2 regions of the Noviherbaspirillum phoenicis genome follow, and region 1 is predicted to be linked to the other one. Evidence: predicted binding sites of a transcription regulator. Region 1 holds the regulator's gene; the other holds the start of a gene.
The links. Region 1 encodes LexA, which represses DNA repair genes until DNA is damaged. Its sites were predicted from a motif close to ACTGTATNNNNATACAGT; they were not measured.
Positions count from the first base shown of each region.

Region 2: the regulator LexA is predicted to act here: its motif matches at 2,540-2,557, upstream of imuA (translesion DNA synthesis-associated protein ImuA).

Region 1 is NZ_JBDFLX010000001.1:326,117-330,279, forward strand. Features, by position in the region: gene ABC383_RS01455 (inositol monophosphatase family protein) at 1-375, opposite strand, end outside; gene ABC383_RS01460 (RNA methyltransferase) at 529-1,359, shown strand; gene lexA (transcriptional repressor LexA) at 1,736-2,392, opposite strand; gene rpsF (30S ribosomal protein S6) at 2,650-3,018, shown strand; gene priB (primosomal replication protein N) at 3,040-3,360, shown strand; gene rpsR (30S ribosomal protein S18) at 3,362-3,646, shown strand; gene rplI (50S ribosomal protein L9) at 3,672-4,124, shown strand.
Region 2 is NZ_JBDFLX010000001.1:1,268,414-1,272,576, forward strand. Features, by position in the region: gene ABC383_RS05765 (error-prone DNA polymerase) at 1-339, opposite strand, end outside; gene ABC383_RS05770 (Y-family DNA polymerase) at 336-1,784, opposite strand; gene imuA (translesion DNA synthesis-associated protein ImuA) at 1,735-2,466, opposite strand; gene ABC383_RS05780 (hypothetical protein) at 2,664-4,013, opposite strand; gene ABC383_RS05785 (hypothetical protein) at 4,129-4,163, opposite strand, start outside.

The DNA of each region.
Region 1 (4,163 bases):
GTCGTTGCGGCTCGGGTCATAGACCACTGCCTGCGTGATCTGGCCGCGCTGCTGCAGCGCGATGGATACGCAGTACTGGGGAAAGCCATGGATGAAGTTGGTGGTGCCGTCGAGCGGATCGATGATCCACACGTTTTCATTCTCGTCATGCAGGTTGGCCGATGCGCCAGATTCTTCCGCCAGGATCGCGTGATCCGGGTAGGCACTACGCAGCACCTCGATGATTGCCTGTTCGGCGGCCTGGTCGACTTCCGTCACGAAGTCGTTGTGGTTTTTCTCCGTGACCTGCAGTCGGTCGAGGTCGAAGGAGGCGCGGTTGATGATGGCGGACGCGCGGCGGGCGGCTTTGACCGCCGTATTGATCATGGGATGCATAGTGGTTCCGTTAAAATGGCGCATGCCTCGCGAGGCAATGGACCGCATGGAAAGAATATTAATGAGCGATGCGGTCCGGTTGGCTTGGTTCGTACTGCTTGCCAGCCCGTCCGCGAAATTCCCGCTATTTTAAATGAAGCCTTGAAAATCAGTATGTCTCTTTTCCACCGCGTTCGCTTTGTGCTGGTCGAAACCAGTCGTCCCGGCAATATCGGCGCTGCTGCCCGCGCCATGAAAACCATGGGCTTCTCCGAACTCGTGCTGGTACGTCCACGGCGCGACGATGCGCTGCAGGAGGAAGAGGCGGTCGCATTCGCCAGCGGCGCCCAGGATATTCTGAGTGGTGCACGGGTTGTCGAGACGGTCGATGAGGCGCTGGCTGGATGCAATTTTGCGGCCGCGGTCAGCGCCCGCCTGAGGGAATACTCGCCGCCGGTACTCACGCCGCGCGGCATGGCGGCGCATCTGGCGGGGGATGAAAGCCGGCATGCGGCGGTCCTGTTCGGTAATGAGCGTTTCGGGCTGCCTAACGAGGTAGTGCAGCGCTGCAATGTGCTGATCAATATCCCGGCCAATCCCGACTATTCGTCGCTCAATCTGGCGCAGGCCGTGCAGGTGCTGGCCTATGAATGCAGGTTGGCCTCGGTGGGCGACGCGTTGCCGGAGGCAGGCGTCGGATTCCGCGGCGAATCGGCCGACAGGGTGCAGACCGACGGCATGTATGGCCATCTGGAGGAGGCCCTGATTCATCTGGGTTTTCTGAACCCGGCCAGTCCTAAAAAGCTGATGCCGCGCATCAAGCGCATGTTCGCGCGCGGCGGTCTTGAAACCGAGGAGGTCAATATCCTGCGTGGCGTTGCCCGCCTGATTCTCCAGGCCGAGCCAGGAAAGAGAGGGCAGGGTCGGGGTGTGGCGGATGTTGGGCAGCAAGGTGAAGCGCCGTCGAAGGAAAGCGGCGGGCGGCATGGAGGCCAGGAGGAGTAATAGGCGGCGAGCCGGGTATGCTGCCGGGCCATTGACCCGATCGCATAGCGCATCAGCACAAAACGCCCATGGGGGCGGCGCATACCCTATGCAACCTTGTACTGCAGGCTAAATCGGTTACCTGAGCCGGCATGCCAGCTATAACGCGCGTCAACCATGTGGCACGCGCTGGATCGGGTGCCGGTAAGCATGGTTGATTGCTGGTCTGCTGATGCAACGATAATGATCTGGCAATCAGTAACGAAGCGCCGAAACTGCAGCAAGCGAGGATGAGACAAGCGAGGATGAGACAAGCGAGGATGAGACAAGCGGGGATGCCGGGGCCGGGCCGGCCATCGCAAAACCGAAAGCTGGTACCCGCCCCGTGATCCTTGCCTTAACTCCAGGCCCGCAGCAAACCCACCGCCAGGCCTTCCAGTGCGAATTCTTCGCGCCCCGGATGTACACGGATGGTTTCAAAGTCCGGATTTTCCGGAAGAAGCTCGATCACCGAGCCAGACTTCTTGTAGCGCTTCACAGTGACATCATCGCCCAGCCGGGCAACGACGATCTCGCCATTCTTGGCGCTGTCAGCCTTCTTCACCGCCAGCAGATCGCCATCCATGATGCCGGCGTCGCGCATCGACATGCCTCGCACCTTCAGCAGGTAGTCGGGCTTGCTGCGAAACAGCGACGGGTCAACGCTGTAGGTAGCATCGATATGCTCCTGCGCCAGGATGGGGGAGCCGGCAGCCACCCGGCCGACCAGGGGCAGGCTCAGGTGCATGACTGCCGGGTGCGGCGCCGGAACCATGCCGCGCAAGCCGGTTCTGTCGTGGGAGGCGTCCACCAGGCGGATGCCGCGCGACGTGCCCGGCGATATTTCAATCGCGCCCTTGCGGGCAAGGGCCTGCAGATGTTCTTCGGCGGCATTGGCGGAACGAAAGCCCAGTATCTGGGCAATTTCAGCGCGCGTAGGCGGAAAGCCGGTGTTTTCGATGGCATCCTGGATCAGCTTGAGGATCTGTTCCTGGCGGGCGGTAAGTTTGATCATGGAAACACCTGGAATGTAAGAAGCGGGGTGCCGAAATGTAAAGCTGTGTGGAATGACAGCCTGTATTTTTATACAGTGGCTGTGTAAAAGCAAGCGTGTACCCTGTTAATTAAGCGCTTTTAAAGGAAAATATTGCCGAAGCAGTGAATTGGCTTGAGTCGATTCCGGCTTTCTAGTATGATCGCGGGTTTTCCTCTTCCCACACTCGTCTTGACGCCGGGGTGGGCGATTCTTCAATCAGTCCAAAAGGAGTTTTCATGCGTCATTATGAAATCGTATTTATCGTTCACCCGGACCAGAGCGAGCAGGTTCCGGCGATGATCGAGCGCTACAAGGGCATCGTTACCACCCGCGGCGGCGTCGTTCACCGCGTTGAAGACTGGGGCCGTCGCCAGATGGCTTACATGATCCAGAAGCTTGCCAAGGCACACTATGTTTGCCTGAACATCGAATGCGACAGCGAGACCCTGGCCGAAATCGAAACCGGCTTCAAGTTCAACGACGCCGTCCTGCGCCACCTGACCGTCAAGATGAAGCGCGCTGAAACCAGCCCGTCGCCGATGATGAAGGCAGTGCAGAAGGAAGACGCCGCCAAGAGCCACCGCGCTGAAGCCAGCGCCGCCTAAGGCGAGGGATATTCCCGGAGCGTGAACCAGTTTCAGTTTGTTGCAACAATTGCCGAGCGCGAGGTTCTGCGCTACACCCCGGCAGGCATCCCGATCGTTTCCGCCCGTTTGCTGCATGTCTCGCAGCAGACCGAGGCAAGAATAGACAGACGGGTGGAATTTGAAATCGCCGCGGTTGCCGCCGGCGAGATTTCAGGAAGATTCCACAATGCCGACTTGGGCGGAACCTACCGGTTTTCCGGCTTTCTCTCTCGCAAGAGTCGCAACAGTAAAAGCCTCGTGTTTCATGTCAGCGATTTCGAGGCAGTCAACCAACATAGTGATATAGATACAGGAGCCTAAAATGGCATTCGGTAAAAAATTCGACAAGAGCAAGCTCAAGGAAAAGCGCAAGCAGCAAAACCCCCTGTTCAAGCGCAAGAAGTTCTGCCGCTTCACCGCCGCCAAGGTCGAGCAGGTGGACTACAAGGACGTCGACACCCTGAAGGACTTCGTCCAGGAAAACGGCAAGATCATGCCGGCACGCCTGACCGGCACTCGTGCCCACTACCAGCGTCAGGTCGACACCGCGATCAAGCGCGCACGCTATCTCGCGCTGCTGCCGTACACCGACCTGCACAACGCGTAATCGACGACTGGAATAGGAGAAAAACATGCAAGTCATTCTGTTGGATAAAGTCGTCAACCTGGGCAATCTGGGCGACGTCGTTCGCGTCAAGGACGGTTACGCCCGTAACTTCCTGATCCCTAACCGCATGGCACGCCGTGCAACCCAGGCCGCCGTGGCCGAGTTCGAAGTCAAGCGCGCCGACCTGGAAAAGGCTGCCGCCGAGAAGCTGGCAGCTGCCCAGGCCCAGGGTGAAAAGATGAGCGGCCTGACCGTCCAGATTTCGCAAAAGGCTGGCGTTGACGGCCGCCTGTTCGGTTCCGTCACCAATGCAGACGTTGCCGAAGCACTGAGCAAGCAGGGCTTTGCCGTTGAAAAGGTACAGGTTCGCATGCCCCAAGGTCCGATCAAGACCACCGGCGAGCATCCTGTCACCGTTTCGCTGCACACCGACGTGGCCGTCGAACTGACGGTTGCAGTGCAGGGCGAGCACGCCTGATATACGGATACTCATCCGATAAAAAATGCCGGGGATTCC
Region 2 (4,163 bases), 940 kb from region 1:
CGTACGGGCCAGCGTAATCAGTTCGCACAGATTGCCGTAGCCCTCCCGGTTCTTCGCTAGCGCGATCAGCCGCATATCGCCCACTTTCAGCTGGCTGCCGATCAGCAGATGGAAATCATGCTTCTTCGCTTCCACATGGGCGCGCACGACACCGGAGAGCGAACATTCATCCGTTATCGCCAGGGCGCGGTAGCCCAGCTGCACTGCCCGCGCCACCAGCTCCTCCGGATGGGAAGCACCGCGCAGAAAGCTGAAGTTGGACGCGCACTGCAATTCGGCATAGTCCGGCAAAGGCATGCTGCCGGCCTGGAGCGGCAATTCAGCCTGCGCCCTGCTCATGCGAACAAGCCATGCAGAAACCAGCGCCACTCTTCCCCCAGCCGCTCCCGGTAAATCCAGTAGCAGGCCTGGTCTTCCCCCTGCGCCATGAAATAGTCACGGACCGCACAATTGGCATCCCACCAACCGCTTTCTATGCGCTCCGGCGAGGTCAGCAATTTCAGCGGGGAGCCATAAAATGGTCGGTGATCGCGCACCAGTAAGGGTAAGGGCTTTTCCAGCAACCAGAACGGACGCTCCACATCGGGCGGCGCCAGCGGCGCGTTCGCTGATGGGCCTGCAGGCAGCCAATGATTTCGGATTTCAGGGCGGTAGTCAGCTATCGGCGCTGACATCAATACATTTTCCTTGCCAAGCCGAGCGGTCAACAGCTCAATCAGCCGGTGATAATCTGCCACATTGCCACCTGGCTCGGGAAACAGCGACTCGGTCGGTGGCGCCATGGCTTGCAGACGGCTTGCCACCAGCCGAAGTGCGATCACAGGCCCAGTCAGTTCCAGGCGTCCCAGCCGTTCCTTCAGCAGCCGCACCAGGTGATCCTCGCGCCATGCGGCTTCCGCCAGCGTGATTTCAAGCGCGCTTGGCGCCACCGCCTGCCGGCCGCGCTCATGCTCCAGTAAAAGCACGAAGCACGACACGGCTAGTTGCCGCGCATTCAGCCATCCCACCATCTGCAGCACCAGCCGGCGGGCGGCAAACAATACCGCCTCCGCCTGCTCTACCCGCTCCGGCAATTCAAGCCGGGTATCGAACTGCTGCGGCGCCTCCACCCAGTCATACAGTTCGGGCGCTTCACCGTATGCCTTATCCAATTGTTCGATCAACGTCGCCCCACAGCGACGCTGCAAGCCGGCGCGCGGCAAGCCACGCAACTGGCCCAGGGTCGTGCATCCGATGCCCTCCAGCCAGTCGGCATGCGGCTTCGTGGCCGGCAGCAGCAAGGTCGGCAAGGCATTGAGCCGGCGCGCCATGCCAGGCTGGCGAATGCTGCGGCGCAACCTGATCTGGGCGGCGTGAGCGAACAGCAAGGCGGCCTGTGCGGTAGGCGCCATCCCGAGCCTGGCCGAATAACCCATCTGCAACACACTGCCCCGCACCCGGCGGCACAAGGCAAGACGGCCACCGAAGGCGGCCAGGCTGGCGCTGACATCCAGCACCAGGCTGGCCGCATCCACCAGGGCCACTTCGGGCGTGTATTGCAGCAGGCTCAGCGCCACACCATCCAGCGCACTGCGTTCGCGCTCGCTGTCACGCTGATGCAGCCTGGCATCCGGGGCCAGGGCAGTCACGCCGCCGCTGCGCATGCCGGGACGAATGCCTGCCTGGCGGGCATATTCGCACAAGGCAATCACCTGGCCATGCTCGACCACCACGTTCGGCGTCAGATCCAATGCATCAGACCAGCGCAGGCGAAATACTTCGAGTGGCAACAAGGGCAAGTGCATGCCTATCCATAGACGCATGATGGGAACGGGTCGATGTGAGGGAAAGCGCGGCCTCTGGCCTGAGCGCCAGGTAAACAGGCCGGTCGACTACCGGGCCGCGTCGCTTGATGATGTCGATGGCGATGCCGGCCGGCGCCGGCCGCAGTCCAAGTCGCAAGGGCGCCGGCGACGCATGTTCGGCTGCCGACAGCGGACGCAGCACCCAGAACATGGTGGTCGACCCCTGGGCCGCCAGATGCAGACGGCGCAGCGCTTCGGTACGGATCTGTGGCTGCCAGAACAGCAAGGCACCGCAACTGCCATTGCGCAATATCTGCTCCGCGCTCCAGAGCGCATCCGCGGTGCTGGCCGTTTTGAGCCACAGAAAGCGGTCAGCGGGCAGTCCCCAATGCGACCAGGCCGCTGCCTGCGGCAAATGCGGTGGCTGCACCATGACAATACGGCGCTGCTTGCCTATCGCACACAATGCCGGCTTCAGCAGGCGCATCTCGCCTATGCCTGCCTGCTGAAGCAATAGTTCGATCAGCGTAGAGGAAGGCCAACCACCATTAGGCAATTCCCGGTCCAGACCTGCATAGCCGGTAGGGGTGACAGCGGCCTGACATGAACCCATCTGGTTGGCCCGCCAGACGGAATGGGCAATATTCCTGTCGAGCGCAGCGGTGACTGCGGCAGCCGACATGGTGCGTGAGGTTGACCCGGACATGAGCAACTCCTGGTGATGTCATGATGCACGTACGCACAGGCGTGCTTTTACTGTACAAATATACAGTATAACTCATGTCAGTTCAGCAGCATTCACCCAGGAAACACTAATAACTTTTGTACGAAATCAAATACCCGTGCGGATGGAACCCGTTCCGCAGGGATATGGCAGCGTCATGCGTCGGCTTCCCCTTCTTCGCTTATTGCTATCGGCATCACATCGACGGTGATGATGGTCTGCGATATGGACTTGCCTATGCTGGCCAGATAGAGCATGTCCTGTAAGGTCTGTTGACGTCTGGCAGTGGCCGGCGTGTCCTGCCTGCTCCCTACTCTGCTCATTTTTTTTGTCTTTCCCACTACAGGAGACGCATCGGCATCGTGCTTGGCTGCGCTGGAATGCATTCCGCGCGGTTGCGCTACACGGCTTTTCGCGGAGGCACGCATGGAACGGCCGTCATTGGCATTACATGCCACGAGGACAGGCCGGCTGGGGCTGTCGGGCGGTCGCGGAATAGGCACGGTCGCTGCCTGGCGTCCCGCCTGCAAGGAAGGCGCATGACTGGCATGCCCGAGCGGCAACGGAGAAAACTCTGGCTGCAGACTGGCCGGAGAAGGACTGACAGGAGATCGCGGACTTCTTGGCTTGCGCGCACGCCTGGCTTGCGCCTGTTTTTCCGGCTGCAAACCGTTAACCAGCCAGTCAACCGCGGCAACCCATTCAAAGCTGTGCTCATTGATCAGGCCATTTTTTCTCGCCATTCGCCAGCGGTCGATGAAGAGGTACAGCAAATCGCCTTTCATCGCGGCGTGCAGATCGTCGAAAAGCCTGTTCTTGTCGCCGTTTTGAAGGTTTCTCTCTTCAGCAAGGAAATTGGACGCAACCGCCCTGAACAGGGTAATGCAGCACAAGATTTTTTCACTATCCTGACTCTGGTCCTGCTGCTGCAACAGCAGGGGCAGGCTTTCCCCCGTCCCGGCAAGCGTGCAAAAATCATGAAGCCGGACACGATATTCATTATGGGTAGCGGCCAGACCGACGGCGCCGGTCTTGAGCAGGCCGGAAGATTTGACGGGTTTGACCGGAGAATGCAGAAACGAGCGTTTCCTGCCGCCGCTGGCGAGAAGCGTGATATCGCTGAAGACCTGGGATACCTTAATGTCATGCCGGCCTGGACGGGCAGCTCTTTGCTGCAGCCTCCGCACTGCCAAACGGCCTGGCGATCCCATCCGTTTCAGTCGTTCAGGGGTGAGATTATCTGCTGCATGAAGCAGCGCGCTTTTCACGACTGCACGTTCGCTGTCAATCTCGCCACGGGAAAAAATCCGCCTGATGATGGCATCCGAACGAGGTTGTATATACAGGCTGAAATTGGCAACCTGACGAACGCCGCGCAGCCTGTCGCCATCCGCCGCGCCGGCTACCAGATCCTGAAGATGACTGCACTTGATCTCGTCATCCTGAATGCGGAGTGTGACTTTTTTTTCGGTGGCATTGAGAATAGGAATGTTATGGCTGATCATCGGGCGCTCCGGCAGGCAGTGAGCGACTGGCCGACGCTGTTAGCCTACCTTCAATGCCGCTGGCCAGCCGCATGGAGCGGCTGTGTAACCCGGATGAAAAGCTGGTTCAGCTGACTCACACCATCGACGGACGATTACGCCAACCGTTTT